4 regions of the Bacillus sp. CPT56D-587-MTF genome follow, and region 4 is predicted to be linked to each of the others. Evidence: predicted binding sites of a transcription regulator. Region 4 holds the regulator's gene; each other region holds the start of a gene.
The links. Region 4 encodes Rex, which represses fermentation and respiration genes when NADH is low (regulators of the CRP and FNR family bind a similar motif). Its sites were predicted from a motif close to TTGTGAAATATTTCACAA; they were not measured.

Region 1 (4,069 bases), 1.9 Mb from region 4:
TTCTGATAGTTTCTTACAGATATATCCTGTAAAATAGCCAGCATCAAGGGCAACAGCTTCTACTTTGAAGTCGAATTTATCAATCTGAGCTTGGAGGCGTGCTAAATACGGCTCGGAATCTGCCATATTTCCAGCCGTTACATAGGTATCTGTAATAATATTGTACTTCGCATCAGTCGTACGATGATCCAAGAAATGAAAACCATTTGGTTTTCCATCTCTCATTAAAAATCCACTATCTGGATCCGTTGTACTTATACGAGTTTTTTTGGTAGGGGTATCACTTTCCTTTCTAGGTTTTAATTCTTTTTTCCATGTACCTCACGATCTTCGATTACCGCAGCTTCTAGCTCGTCTATATAAAACTTTGCTTTTTCTTTTTTATATTTATGTACAAATTTATTTTTATTGGCATTGGCCTTAATATGTGTAGAATCTGTCATCAGTGCACGTCCTCCTACCATCCGGTGCTCCGTCGCTTGTCTCACAATCTCATCAAAAATTTCTTCGAAAATATTTGTATGAATAAAACGAGTACGACGATTCCAACTGATTGTAGAGTGATCCGGAATAGTATCCGATAGAGAAAACCCTAAAAACCAACGGTAGGCAATATTCGTTTTAATTTCCTTTTCCAATTGACGCTCAGAACGAATACCGTAAAAATATCCAATAAACATCATCTTAAATAAAACAATAGGATGAATGGACGGGCGTCCATTGTTTTCACAGTAATAAGGGCGTAACTTCTCTTCAATAAAATCAAAACTAATTGTCGCTTCAATTGCACGAAGGAAATGATCTTGTGGAACCAACTCTTCTACAGAAACAGATACACGCTCATCACGATGATTTTTTAAAGCACCCATCATAAAAAATCTCTCCTTTTCCTCTTTTTTATCAGTGTTGACACATAAAAAGAGGTTCAGACACAAAAACAGGCTGTGGAGAAGACTTTCTCCACAGCCTGAAAAGAAAGGAGAAATAATTTTCTCCTTTCTTTCTTCTAACTATATTTAAATGCTGAATCTGTCAATTACGTCAGCATATATTACTGAGATTTTAATTCCAAGTATACAAATACTAGTACTGTCATAATTGCAATAACAACGTAAGTAGCATCAAGCATTATAAGTGTTTTTAAAGTTTCAGTCATCGTAATTCACCCCTGTTATAAAAATATAACATGATCTTTTTATTGATTAGATTAGAGATCATAAAGATAAAATGTATATGAAATTTCTTAAGTAGCTTCTATATAAATATATCATATAAATAATGTAAGTAATGTTAAGATAGTGTAAATGTATTGTAAATAAAGAGGTTTACAATGAAGGCTTTAATAAAAAAATGATAGTTCCTTAAAATAAAAAATACGCTATTTTCATATGAGATGAATTGCAATTATTTGTATAAGGGATTCAAAAAAATTTTTTGTTGTATATATTTCTCCAAATTAATTATTTAGCTATTTAAAAGTATCGAAAGATGTGTGCACACTAATGTATATTTTTTGGATGTCAATAAAAGTATTATGTCAACAATATGAACTGTCACAAATCTTTATATATTATTGTGATTGATATCACATCACTTTTTTTCAATGGGTATTATGCTTAAGGTGTAATGAATGATTGGGAGAGGGTGGGATGATATGTTTTGTTATCAATGTGAACAAACGCCAACAGGCGGATGTAAAGTAATGGGTGTTTGTGGCAAGAATGAAACGATTGCGAGTCTACAAGATACGATTGTGTTTGGGCTAAAAGGAATTGCAGCTTATCGCACACATGCTGCTCAGCTAGGGTATACGGATGGATTTGTAGATGCTACAACACAAGAAGCTTTATATATGACATTAACAAATTCTAATTTTAACGAACAAGAGCATATTGATATGGCTATGAAAGTGGGGAAATCAGCTTTACGGGTGATGGAATTATTAGATGAGGCACATACGAATCATTTTGGTGTGCCAGAACCTGTACAAATTACACAAAATCGTGTAGAAGGTAAAGCAATTGTAGTTACGGGCCATAATTTATTTGCATTAGAAGAACTATTAAAGCAAACAGAAGGAAAAGACATTAATATTTATACGCATTCTGAAATGCTACCAGCACACGGATACCCGCAACTGAAAAAATATAAACATTTAAAAGGAAACATCGGTAAGGCATGGTATGATCAAAGACGCCTTTTTGAAAAATTTACTGGTGCCATATTAGCTACAACGAACTGTGTTATGCCAATTAAAGGATCATACTCTGATCGATTCTTTTCATATGACATTGCAGGTTTAGAGGGTGTACAAAAAATTGAAAATGATGATTTTACACCATTGATTCAAAAAGCACTAGAACTTTCAGAAGTACATATGGAGTCGGATGAACAGTTAGTAACAGGGTTTCATCATCATACAGTATTATCATTAGCTCCGGAAATTATTAATGCAGTAAAAGAGGGGAAGATAAAGCGTTTCTTTGTTATTGCCGGTTGTGATGCACCGGGAAAAGGTGGAGAATATTATCGTGAATTAGCAACGTCACTTCCGCCAGAAACAGTTATTTTAACAACTTCTTGCGGGAAATTCCGCTTTAATGATGTGGATTACGGTGTTGTACCTGGTACCGAGATTCCGCGCTACATCGACTTAGGACAATGTAATAATTCCATTTCTACAGTGAAAATAGCAGCTGCATTAGCTGATGCTTTCCAATGTGAAGTGAATGAATTGCCAGTAAGTATTGTGCTATCATGGTTTGAACAAAAAGCGGTTGCCATTTTACTCGGGCTATTTAGTCTTGGAATTCAAGATATTCGCATCGGTCCAAAGGCTCCTGAATTTATTTCACCTGGCGTGCTTGATGTATTACAAGAAACATTTGGTTTAAAACTAATTACAAATGCAGCAGAAGACATGGCTATGATGTTATCGTAACGGAAAAGATTCATTTACATTTGAACGTGATCAAAACGGACAAGTTACGAAAGTGAAAGACCATGTCAATGGTGTAGAACGAACAAAAACATACGATAAGGCTGACCGCGTTACAAGTGCAACAGATAGCCGAGGCGGAAAAATTGACTGGGCATATCACGACAAAGCAAACAGTAAGACAGAGAAATTAAAAGAACAAACAGTAACACAAGGTGGATACACAAATAAAGTATCGTATGACTACAACACGCTAGATCAAAACATTCGTGTAACAGACGGTTCTCAAACGTATCGATTTGATTATGATGATCAAGGAAACGTTCGTACGTATACAGCTGGTAATGGTTCAGGTTCGACGTTTAACTATGACCACGCGAACAAAATTAAAGACCTAGTAGTAGGTACATCCAACAGTATTCTTCTTTCTGAACGATATGAATATGATCAAGCGGGTAACCGTACGAAGATTAAACATGAAGGTGCGGGCGGAAAAGTAACAGAAACAAACTTTGTATATGACCCGATTAACCAATTATTAAATGAAGCACTACCAAACGGAACAAGTAAATCTTACACATATGATGGATTTGGAAACCGTACGAGTGTGAAAGTTGTAGAGAATGGAAAAGAAACAAAATCTATAGCGGCAACATTTAATGACGGAAATCAGCTTGTGAAATTCGGAAACGAATCGTTAACGTATGATGCGAATGGAAATCGTACATCTGACGGGAAGTACAAGTATACATGGAACGAAGATGACCAGATTGTAGCGATTACAAAACAAGGTGAGAGCAATGCATTCGCAACTTATAAATATGATGAGAATAACCGTCGTATTGAAAAGAGTGTAAATGGTCAAGTAACACGTTATTTCTATGATGGAGATAGTATCAACCCATTATATGAGACGGATGGTAGTGGAAAGGTACTCCGCCAATATGTATATTCCGTAAATGGTTTACGCATGGCTATGAAATCGCAAGGACAAACGTTATACTATCACTATAATCCTCGTGGTGATGTCGTTGCGATGACGAATCAAGACAAGGAAGTTGTAGTAACATACGAATATGATGCATGGGGTAACGTATTAAAAAGTGACGCAAAAGGTATCGCAGCAGATAA
Region 2 (4,069 bases), 280 kb from region 4:
TATATGTAGGAAAAGTTGATGAATACAATCCAAAAAGAACCAAATACTAATGATGAATGAACAAAGAAAGGCGGGTATGTTATATGCAAAACTTAACAGAGCTTGAAGTAGAAAATTTACGTCATTTAATTGGTGGACACGCAACAATTATTAACAAGTTGGAGCAGTATGCACAGACGTGTACAGATCCACAACTGAAACAAATGCTACAAAAAGATGCGCAAGATGCACGAAATACGAAACAGCAATTAATGACTTTCCTAGGATAGGAGGAAGCGGAAAATGAATGAAAAAGATATGGTAAATGATTATTTAGCAGGATTAAATGCAAGTTTAACAAGCTATGCAAATTATATTGCTCAGTCTGATAATGAACAGTTACATCAAACGTTAATTCAAATTCGTAATCAAGACGAGGCGCGCCAACGTAATATGTATGAGTACGCAAAGCAAAAGAGTTATTACAAACCGGCAGCACCTGCTAATCCGATGATTGTACAGCAATTAAAAAGCCAATTAAGTGCGGAATAACAGGAAAAAGAAAACGAGCGAATTTATTCGCTCGTTTTCTCAGAGTGTTGGGAAACCCTTTAGGGTTCCCAACACTCTGGAATCTTTTTTGATTTTAGCGAATAAAAACAACATAAAATAATAGAATTTTAAAAAATAGCCCTCCACCTGACCCTTTTTGGTCAGGTGGAGGGCTATTTTTTTCATGTTTTGACAAGCTGCGGTGAGATAAGCTTGCATTTGGACAGACTTCAGCCCTCGAAACCGGGCATAGCGGTAGCCATGTAGTTCTTTGGCGTCTGCAAAGCTTCGCTCTATAGTGGAACAGCGTACTTTATACAACCTTTTCCCTGTAGCTGTTAGCTTGTTTTTTCTAGCAATATCCTTATATTTCTCCCACACATGATGAGTGATAACTTTTTGTTTTTGTTTCTTTGAAAAGCACACCTCACGTAACGGACAAACAGCGCAGTCTTCTGGATTCGATTTGTATTGACGGTATCCTTCACGATCAGTTGTTACATATTCTAGAATACATCCCATCGGACAAGCGAAAACATTCATTTCTTCTACATATTTAAATTGGCTTTTCGGTACTTCTTTATTCCGTTTTCCAAATCGGCGATACCCCATCACCATAAATATATTCCGTTCTGATAGTTTCTTACAGATATATCCTGTAAAATAGCCAGCATCAAGGGCAACAGCTTCTACTTTGAAGTCGAATTTATCAATCTGAGCTTGGAGGCGTGCTAAATACGGCTCGGAATCTGCCATATTTCCAGCCGTTACATAGGTATCTGTAATAATATTGTACTTCGCATCAGTCGTACGATGATCCAAGAAATGAAAACCATTTGGTTTTCCATCTCTCATTAAAAATCCACTATCTGGATCCGTTGTACTTATACGAGTTTTTTTGGTAGGGGTATCACTTTCCTTTCTAGGTTTTAATTCTTTTTTCCATGTACCTCACGATCTTCGATTACCGCAGCTTCTAGCTCGTCTATATAAAACTTTGCTTTTTCTTTTTTATATTTATGTACAAATTTATTTTTATTGGCATTGGCCTTAATATGTGTAGAATCTGTCATCAGTGCACGTCCTCCTACCATCCGGTGCTCCGTCGCTTGTCTCACAATCTCATCAAAAATTTCTTCGAAAATATTTGTATGAATAAAACGAGTACGACGATTCCAACTGATTGTAGAGTGATCCGGAATAGTATCCGATAGAGAAAACCCTAAAAACCAACGGTAGGCAATATTCGTTTTAATTTCCTTTTCCAATTGACGCTCAGAACGAATACCGTAAAAATATCCAATAAACATCATCTTAAATAAAACAATAGGATGAATGGACGGGCGTCCATTGTTTTCACAGTAATAAGGGCGTAACTTCTCTTCAATAAAATCAAAACTAATTGTCGCTTCAATTGCACGAAGGAAATGATCTTGTGGAACCAACTCTTCTACAGAAACAGATACACGCTCATCACGATGATTTTTTAAAGCACCCATCATAAAAAATCTCTCCTTTTCCTCTTTTTTATCAGTGTTGACACATAAAAAGAGGTTCAGACACAAAAACAGGCTGTGGAGAAGACTTTCTCCACAGCCTGAGAAAACGAGCGAATTTATTCGCTCGTTTTCTTTTTGTATATGTCAATAAATACATAATAAATATTTTTCCAGTTGTAACAAATATGACGAAAATGGAATATGACAATTCACAAAAAGGACAAAAACTTTGTTCAAAATTTCACAAAGTATCCATGGTTTCTATCGTGGGAACCTCTATAATTAAGAATGTAAAGAACAAAAGAAATAGATTATATGATCAATTAGGAGAGATTGCTATGAAAAGACATACAAGAAAAATTGCAATTATCGGTACTGGATTAGTTGGATCAAGTTGTGCGTATTCCATTGTAAATCAAGGGATTTGCGAAGAGCTATTATTAATTGATATAAATCATGAACGTGCAGTTGGGGAAGCAATGGATTTATCACATTGCATTAACTTTACAAATACAAGAACAAAAGTATATGCAGGAAGCTATGAAGACTGCAAAGATATGGACATTGTCATTATTACAGCAGGGCCAGCACCAAAACCAGGGCAAAGTCGCTTAGATACTTTAGGAGCGAGTGCGAAGATTATGGAAAGTGTTGTTGGTGGTGTAATGGCAAGTGGATTTGATGGTATTTTCTTACTTGCATCGAACCCAGTTGATATTATTACATATCAAGTGTGGAAATTATCTGGATTACCTAGAAATCGCGTAATCGGTACTGGTACATCACTAGATTCTTCTCGCTTAAGAACAATTTTATCTGAAATGCTACATGTAGATCCTCGTAGTATTCATGGGTATTCATTAGGAGAACATGGTGATTCTCAAATGGTTGCTTGGTCTCATGTAACTGTTGGTGGAAAGCCAATTCTGCAAATTTTAGAAGAACAAAAAGAGCGATTTGGTGAAATAGATTTAGATGAAATTGTTGAGAAGACTGCAAAAGCTGGCTGGGAAATTTATAAACGTAAAGGAACTACTTATTACGGGATTGGAAATTCTCTAGCATATATTGCGAGTTCAATCTTTAATGATGATCACCGTGTCATTGCTGTATCAGCCATTTTAGATGGTGAGTACGGTGAATATGATATTTGTACAGGAGTACCAGCTATTATTACTAGAGACGGTATAAGAGAAGTTGTAGAACTCAATTTAACAGAGGATGAAGAATCTCGATTCGCAAAATCAAACGATATTTTACGTGATTATATGAAAACAATTGGTTACTAACTTATAGAAGGTGAAACAAATGAAGGAATATATAATGTCTCGTGTATTTAAAGCATCTGCTGGAATCGCACAAGGTATTTTCGTATCCCTCGGAATTGGTTTACTGATCGAAAATATAGGAAGAATTGTTGATATACCATTACTTATTACAATCGGAGTTGTTGCAAAATCACTAATGGCACCGGCAATTGGTGCTGGAATTGCTTTTATGCTCGGTGCAAACGGTCTTGTAATCTTCTCGGCGATGGTAGCCGGAGCGATTGGTGCCGGATCCATTTCGATTACTGAAGCTGGTCTAATTATTAAAACAGGTGAGCCAATCGGTGCATTATTAACAGCAACTTTAGCTGTATATATTGGTAAACGTTTAAGCGGAAAAACTGCGTTAGATATGATGCTCGTTCCATTTGCGGCCATATTAGGTTCTGGTTTAGTAGGCATTTGGTTATCTCATAATATTACTCCTGTTTTAAATGCAGTTGGAGCGTTTATTAAAGATAGCTCAGCTGGTAGCCCATTCATCGCTTCTATCGTCATTGCAGTAGTTTGGGGACTATTACTTATCTCTCCAGCTTCATCAGCTGCGTTAGCAATTGCACTTAGCTTAGACGGTGTTGCAGGTGGTGCAGCTCTTGCTGGATGCGTTGCTCAGTTTATCGGATTCTCTGTCATCTCAGCAAAAGAAAACAATTTAGGTGGCATATTAGCTCAAGCACTTTGTACTCCGAAAGTACAGTTACCAAATATCAC
Region 3 (4,069 bases), 710 kb from region 4:
CGGAATACTTCGTCAGTTACCTCCATTTCTTTCAACCCATATTTCTCATAAACTTCTTCGCCATACATCGTTTCAACATCATGAAATGCAGGTAAACAATGTAAGAAAATCACGTTTTCATTCCCTGTTGCTTTAATCATTTTCATATTTACTTGATAAGGTTTCAATAACTCGACACGTTCAGCAAATTTTTCTTCTTCCCCCATAGACACCCATACATCTGTATAAATTACATCTGCATTCGCAACAGCTTCTTCCACATTACTTGTTATCATTACTTGTTCATTATATTTTTTTGCTAAATCAATTACTTCTTGTGCAGGCCATAAAGATTCCGGTGTACAAATACGTACATCCATTCCAACGATTGCTCCACCAACTAGTAAGCTATTAGCAACATTATTTCGCCCATCGCCAACGTAAACGAGCTTCACATTTTTCAATTTCCCTATATGTTCTCTAATTGTTAATAAATCTGCTAGTGTTTGTGTTGGATGCCACATATCTGTTAATCCATTCCAAACTGGCACACCAGAATTTTGTGCTAAAGATTCTACAGTTTCATGATTAAATCCACGAAACTCAATTCCGTCAAACATACGCCCTAACACTTTTGCTGTATCCTCTACAGATTCTTTTTTCCCAAGTTGAATATCACCTTTCCCTAAATATTCAGGATTTGCCCCTAAATCTGTACATGCTACTGTAAATGCACAACGCGTACGAGTAGAAGTTTTTTCAAATAAGAGCGCTACATTTTTACCTTCTAAATAATGATGCGGGATACCATTTTTCTTTTTCTCTTTTAATTCTGCTGCCAAATCTAGAAAATATAACAATTCTTCTTGTGTAAAATCTTTTTCTGCTAGAAAGCTTCTTCCTTTTAAATTTGGTCTAGTCATTAACATAATTCATCCCTACTTTCTCCGTTATTTATACTAAATATCTTTACGAACAATTGGCATACTCATGCAACGTGGACCCCCACGACCACGAGATAATTCCGAACTTAGCACCTCAATCACTTCTATACCGTGTTCACGTAATAACGTATTAGATACATAGTTGCGATCATATGTAACAACTACACCTGGCGCAATTGCTAATGTGTTCGAGCCATCATTCCATTGTTCACGAGCAGAAGCAATTACATCTCCTCCTCCACATGGAATAAGAACTAATTCACTTAAGCCTAATACCTCTTTTAATGCTTCCATTAAAGAAGTACGATGTGTAATTTTAAGAGTTTCCTCATCTGATCCTTTTTCTAAAATATAAATATTCATATTCCCTTTTGGCCCTTGAATGGCTGGGTGAATTGTAAACTTGTCATAATCAACCATTGTAAATACTGTATCTAAATGCATAAATGCTCGACATTTTGGAATTTCTATTGCTAACACTTTCTTAATTTTATTTTGTCGGCTAAAGAGATTTTTAGCTAAACGTTCAATTGCTTTAGCTGAAGTACGAGCAGATACTCCAATTGCAATTGTTTCTTCATTTAAAATTAGCTCGTCGCCACCTTCAATTGGAAATTTATAATCACGATCTAACCAGATTGGTACATTATGTTTTGCAAATCTTGGATGATATTTAATGATGTACTCCATGAATAATGATTCACGTCTACGCGCTGGTTCTCTCATCTTATTTATCGTTAAGCCATCGCCCACGCTAGCTGCTGGGTCACGAGTAAAATATAAATTAGGCATTGGATCTAAGTAAAACGGATAGTGATCTTCCATTAATTCATATAAATGTGTCTTCTTACTTGTTTCAATTTCGTTTTTCCGTACACCGCCCATAATTTTTTGAATTAATTCTTCATTTGAAAAGGAAAGTAAATATTCTTTTAAAGTTTGATGTGCAACATTTACGTCGGCCTGTCCTTCTTTTAAAATACGATCAACAAATTCTTCTCGAAGTTTTTTATCTACTAACGCCTCAGCGGCTAGTTTTTCTAAATAAAGAACTTCAACACCCCGATTGCGTAACGTTTGTGCAAAATAATCATGCTCTTTTTGAATAATTGGTAAGTATGGAATATCGTCAAATAATAATTGCTGCAAATAATCTGGCGTCAAGTTTTCCACTTCTTTACCCGGTCGTTTTAATAAAACCGTTTGTAATTCCCCAATTTCTGAAGTAACATGTATCGGATGTTTCATTTGTTGTACCTCCTTTTAAATATGTTTGATGTCTTACAAGTACATAATAAATGCTCTGTACTTTCATCTTTGTGAAAGCATCCACATTATCATTGTGAAATATTAAACAAGTTATTTTTTTAAAATCATACGAATATGTATTTTTATAACAAACTATCTTGCTTTCTCAATAAAAAATACATATATTACGCATATATATTGAATATTTAACTTCCGTATTTAAACAAAAATCCTGTTTTTAATTTTATTAAAAACAGGATTTTTGCATCTAAATAATTAAATTTAATCTTTCTTCTATAATCTCCCTATCTGATTTCGACTGTGAAATTATAAGGCATGTATCATTTCCACATATACATCCTATTTTTTCTTTCCAATCTAATTTATCAAATAAAACACCAATAACATGTGCATTACCAGGTAATGTTTTAATAACCATTAATTGATCTACACAATCAATTTTTACAACAACTTCTCGTAATTTTTTCTTTAACTTTATATCAGTTTGTAAATGCTCTTCTGAGAAAACTTTATATATCATTAATCCTTCTTGAGAAGGTACCTTCGTTAAGTTTAACTCACGAATATCGCGAGAAACCGTAGCTTGTGTTACTAATACATCTTTTTTTGCTAACAATTCTACTAATCTTTCTTGCTTATCTATTTCATACTCCTTTACAAATTGTTTAATTAACCGTTGTCTTTTTTCTTTTTTCATAAAAGACACCCCTTTTAATATTATAGCTCGCTATAATTTTCATCCGAAAGGGACAGAAAAGAATGTTGCGGAAACGTTCATAGTTTAACTGTAAATATTAAATCAAGCTAAATAAAAAAGAGAAGAACAATATTCTGTTCTTCCTTTTACATTGAAAATCGTTCAATTGTTTGTTTCAAATCAGTTGCTTGCTTCTCTAAATCCTTTAATAATTGATCGATTACTATCATATTTTTAGATTGTTGTATCGTCACACGTGCTACTTCTTGCGAACCAGCTGACGTTTCTTCAGCAATTGCTGCTACAGCTTTTGTTTGTGCTCCTGTTTGATGAATGTGGCTCACTTGTTCATTCATATAACTACTAATTTGCTGAGTTGCATCGGCTACTTCCATAACACTTGATGACATTTCTTTTAAAATTAATTCCGTAGCTTCCCCACGTTTCGCCTCTTCTTTAGCTATTTTCACTTGTTCTGTCATTTTCATTGCAACTTGTTGTACTTCATCTTGCATATTCCGTAATAACTGCGATATGTTTCTTGCAGAATGATCACTTTCATCAGCAAGTTTACGTACTTCTTCCGCAACAACCGCAAAGCCTCTTCCATGCTCTCCTGCGCGAGCTACCTCAATAGAAGCATTTAGTGCTAATAAATTCGTTTGGCTAGCAATCGCACTCACAACAGACACAATATGTTCTACTTGTTTCATTCGTTCTTCTAACTTCTGTACATTTTGCATTGAATCTTCATTTTCTTTTGCCAATGTTTGAATACCTTGAATTAAAGACGTAAAGACACGAGTACTATGCCCTAAAGCTTCAACCATTTCTGAAGACAATGTATCAGACTGCTTCGCTTTTTCTTCTACTTCACTTGCAATAGAAGTCGTTGTATCAACAGCAGAAACAATTGCTTGAATTGATGCCGCTGATTGCTCAGCGCCTGAAGAAATCTCTGCAAGTGTCTCAGATACACCTTGCGCTTGTCTCGTTGCTTCGCCTGTTTGTTTTCTAATCTGCTGTACTTGATTATTTGTATACGAAAATGTTGTATCAATATTTTTTACCATGCCCCTTAAGTTTCCTAACATCATATTAAATGCAACACTTAAAGATTTAATTTCATCATCTGTCTTCGGTAATGGAACATCTTCACGAATATCACCCTCAGCTGCTT
Region 4 (4,069 bases):
ACCAACAGATACATTTGATCCGAAAGAAACATCACCATTTAATAGTGGTAACTTATTCACAATGGATTTTAACAATGTGGATTTCCCAATTCCGTTTGGACCAACTAAAGCAACACTATCTCCGCGAGTTAAGCGCATAGTTACATGTTCAATTATAGGGTTTCCATCATAGCCGATGGTTGCATCATTTACTTGTAAAACATCATTTCCACTTTGTTTTTCAATATCGAAGTGGAATGATGCTGACTTAGAATCCCCTAATGGTCTCGTTAATAATTCCATTCTGTCTAGTTGTTTACGGCGACTTTGAGCACGTTTCGTTGTAGAAGCGCGAGCTATATTCTTTTGAACGAAGTCCTCAAGTTTTGCGATTTCATCTTGTTGTTTTTCGTAACGTTTCATTTCTTGCTCATATAATGCTGATTTTAAGTCTAAATATTTACTGTAGTTACCAACAAATCGTCTGCTTTCTTTATTCGAAATTTCATATACTTGTGTAACGAGTTTGTCTAAGAAATAACGGTCATGTGAGACGATTAATATTGCGCCAGGATAACCTTGCAAATATTGCTCAAGCCATGTTAATGTTTCGATGTCTAAATGGTTTGTAGGCTCGTCCAAAATAAGTAAGTCTGGTTTTGTTAATAATAATTTCCCGAGAGCTAATCTTGTTTTTTGCCCGCCGCTTAAAGTAGAGATCGTCGTCTGGTGCGTTTCAACTGGGAAGCCAAGGCCGCTTAAAATGGAGCGAATATCCGCTTCATATTGATATCCACCTTGATCTTTATAATTGAGTTGTAGTTGGTCATAATCAGCTAACAATCTTTCATATGTAGCTTCGTTTGAAAAGTTTTCTTCTTTTCCCATTTCTTGCTCAAGCCTTCGAAGTTTTGTCTCCATTTGCTGTAAGTGGGTAAAGACGGTTAGCATTTCATCCCAAATTGTTAAAGACGTTTCTAGTCCAGTATTTTGAGCTAAATATCCGATTGAGACATCTTTCGGTTTTATAATTTCGCCACCATCATGAGATAATTCACCAGCGATAATTTTTAATAATGTAGATTTTCCTGCTCCATTCCTTCCAACTAATGCGATACGATCTTTTGTTTGTACTTCCAATTTTATGTTTGCAAGAATCGTTTCTGCACCGTATAATTTCGAAAGCGCGTTTACTTGTAATAAAATCAATGTTTTCACCTCAAATAATTTCTTAACTTTGCCATGTTTATATTTCTCAATCATACTAAAAATAGTGTATAGTTTAAAATAAAGAGAGAATACTTCTTCTCTTTATTATACAAGGAATTTAATGAGTGCTAAACTTCTGTATTTGATTAAAGTATATGAATAAAGATAGGAAGAGAGGAGAGGTCATATGGATCAGCAAAAGATTCCACAAGCCACTGCTAAAAGATTGCCTCTATACTATCGATTTATCCAAAACTTATCTCTTTCTGGTAAGCAGCGTGTTTCATCGGCCGAATTGAGTGAGGCAGTAAAAGTAGATTCCGCAACAATACGAAGAGATTTTTCGTATTTTGGAGCGTTAGGGAAAAAGGGATATGGATATAACGTAAATTATTTATTATCATTTTTCCGCGAAACACTTGATCAAGATGATATAACACGTGTAGCACTTATTGGAGTAGGTAATTTAGGGACCGCTTTCTTACATTATAATTTCACGAAAAACAATAATACAAAAATTGAAATGGCATTTGATGTTAGTGAAGAGAAAGTTGGAACAGAAATCGGGGGCATTCCTGTATATCATTTAGATGAATTAGAAGAGAGATTATCAAATGATATACAAGTGGCAATATTAACAGTACCGGCTACAGTAGCACAAGCTGTAGCAGATAGATTAGCTGAAACAAGCGTGCACGGTATTTTGAATTTCACACCAGCGCGATTAAACGTATCAGAGAATATTAGAATTCATCATATTGACTTAGCTGTAGAGTTACAAACATTAGTTTACTTTTTGAAAAACTATCCACAATAAAACGCAGAGGAAGCGACCTCTGCGTTTTATTATTGTTTCTTCTTTGTGAATTTAACTAATATAAGGCGAAGTGCCAAATTAAAATCAATTGTTGCCATAACTGCAAATAGTATTGTCCACATATTCCAGATTGTATCTGTCACGTTCGTAATGGCGAAGCGTGTAAAGATACATCCAAGAAGGAAGTATAGTGCAGCCATGAACAATGGTGAGTTTCTCATACAAAAAATCCTCCGATAAAGCCTTGCATTTTTTCAGCTTCTTTAATCATTTCTTGAATTTGTTCATTGCTCATAAAAATTTGCCCAATAGCGACTAATGTATTCATCGCAACATGAGCTGCAATCGGAACGATAATACGTTTCGTCTTCACATATAAGAAGGCGAATACGAGCCCCATAGCAGTGTATACCAATAAGTGAGTAAAATCAAAATGAATTGTTGCGAATACAAGCGAACTAATGATAGCTGCGATAAAGAAGTTAAACTTCTTATAAAGCGTGCCGAATAGAATTTTTCTAAATACGATTTCTTCTAAGATAGGTCCAATTATAGATACAACAATAAGGAACCAAGGTATCGTTCTTGCGATGTCCATCAGTCTGTCTGTATTCTCAGATCCACGTGGAACCCCAAATACATACATTTCAATCATACCTGCAATGGATTGTGAGATGATTGCTAAGAAGAACCCGATAAAAATCCATCCAATAGTAGCTGGAACAGAAGAGCGCATTGGATCTAAATGCCTGTCACGAATATCTGTTCTAAGTAACCAAAGCACGATACATAATGCAATAAAGAAGCTAATGATTGCCCAGTGTCCCGTTATGATTTGTCCTTTTTCTTCAATGGTAAATCCTCTATTATCATAGAGTCCTGTTTTTAGGAGAAGTGGTAATCCAACAACGCCAGATAACTGCATTAAAATGTATGTAATGATAATCCACCAGTATTGTTTCTTCAAATGGTTTAACCATCCTTTCTAACTATAGTGTATGAGATAAGTTAGGATAACATGTAAATATGCTACCTACGATATAAACCTCTTGAATTATGTTTTTTTCGTAAATCCTTATTTGAAATTATAATAGAAGACAGGAGAAAGTTGTATGTGTAGCGAAAACAACTTAGGGTGTCCTTTCATATTGTAACATACGAGCAGTGGAAACAACGATTCATATAGTAAAGGCAGTATTGTATATAGAAAGTTTATATAGTGATTTGCGAAAAAATTATGATTTTTTTACTTGCAAAAGAAATTGAGATTATTTATTATTATAAGTGTGTTAGCACTCGGATGACTTGGGTGCTAATAAAAGAAATTTACATAACAAAATGAGGAGGTTATTGTTCATGCTAAAGCCATTAGGTGATCGCGTTGTAATTGAGCTTGTTCAAGCAGAAGAAAAAACAGCAAGTGGTATCGTATTACCAGATACTGCAAAAGAAAAACCACAAGAGGGTAAAGTTGTTGCAGTAGGTACTGGTCGAGTGCTTGAGAATGGTGAGCGTGTTGCTTTAGAGGTAGCAGCAGGTGATCTTATCATCTTCTCAAAATATGCAGGTACTGAAGTGAAATATGAAGGTACAGACTACTTGATTTTACGTGAAAGTGACATTTTAGCAGTTATCGGTTAATTATATAAATCTTAAAAAATCCAAGGGGGTCAATTATTATGGCAAAAGATATTAAATTTAGTGAAGAAGCACGTCGTTCGATGCTTCGCGGTGTCGACACTCTTGCAAACGCAGTAAAAGTTACGCTTGGACCAAAAGGTCGTAACGTTGTACTTGAGAAAAAATTTGGTTCACCACTTATTACAAATGATGGTGTAACAATCGCAAAAGAAATCGAATTAGAAGATGCATTCGAAAACATGGGTGCGAAATTAGTAGCAGAAGTTGCTAGCAAAACAAATGACGTAGCTGGTGACGGAACAACAACTGCAACTGTATTAGCGCAAGCTATGATTCGTGAAGGTCTTAAAAACGTAACAGCTGGTGCGAACCCAATGGGTCTTCGTAAAGGTATCGAAAAAGCTGTTACTGCTGCAATTGAAG

Region 1: a site for Rex is predicted at 1,574-1,591, ahead of hcp (hydroxylamine reductase). Genes of this name have one in related genera too.
Region 2: a site for Rex is predicted at 2,260-2,277, ahead of AC3WVZ_RS24015 (L-lactate dehydrogenase). Genes of this name have one in related genera too.
Region 3: a site for Rex is predicted at 2,264-2,281, ahead of arcA (arginine deiminase). Genes of this name have one in related genera too.

What each region holds. Positions count from the first base shown of each region.
Region 1 covers NZ_JBYTEF010000001.1:2,993,164-2,997,232, reverse strand. The annotation lists partial or broken gene AC3WVZ_RS15425 (IS1182-like element ISBth7 family transposase) at 1-872, opposite strand, end outside; gene hcp (hydroxylamine reductase) at 1,655-2,941, shown strand; partial or broken gene AC3WVZ_RS15415 (RHS repeat domain-containing protein) at 2,937-4,069, shown strand, end outside.
Region 2 covers NZ_JBYTEF010000001.1:4,635,917-4,639,985, reverse strand. The annotation lists gene AC3WVZ_RS24030 (hypothetical protein) at 84-269, shown strand; gene AC3WVZ_RS24025 (spore coat protein) at 283-531, shown strand; partial or broken gene AC3WVZ_RS24020 (IS1182-like element ISBth7 family transposase) at 664-2,033, opposite strand; gene AC3WVZ_RS24015 (L-lactate dehydrogenase) at 2,369-3,319, shown strand; gene AC3WVZ_RS24010 (PTS sugar transporter subunit IIC) at 3,339-4,069, shown strand, end outside.
Region 3 covers NZ_JBYTEF010000001.1:5,620,908-5,624,976, reverse strand. The annotation lists gene argF (ornithine carbamoyltransferase) at 1-908, opposite strand, end outside; gene arcA (arginine deiminase) at 939-2,171, opposite strand; gene argR (arginine repressor) at 2,440-2,889, opposite strand; gene AC3WVZ_RS29055 (methyl-accepting chemotaxis protein) at 3,036-4,069, opposite strand, start outside.
Region 4 covers NZ_JBYTEF010000001.1:4,912,635-4,916,703, reverse strand. The annotation lists gene AC3WVZ_RS25450 (ABC-F family ATP-binding cassette domain-containing protein) at 1-1,188, opposite strand, end outside; gene AC3WVZ_RS25445 (redox-sensing transcriptional repressor Rex) at 1,376-2,005, shown strand; gene AC3WVZ_RS25440 (YdiK family protein) at 2,035-2,226, opposite strand; gene AC3WVZ_RS25435 (CPBP family intramembrane glutamic endopeptidase) at 2,223-2,972, opposite strand; gene groES (co-chaperone GroES) at 3,362-3,646, shown strand; gene groL (chaperonin GroEL) at 3,685-4,069, shown strand, end outside.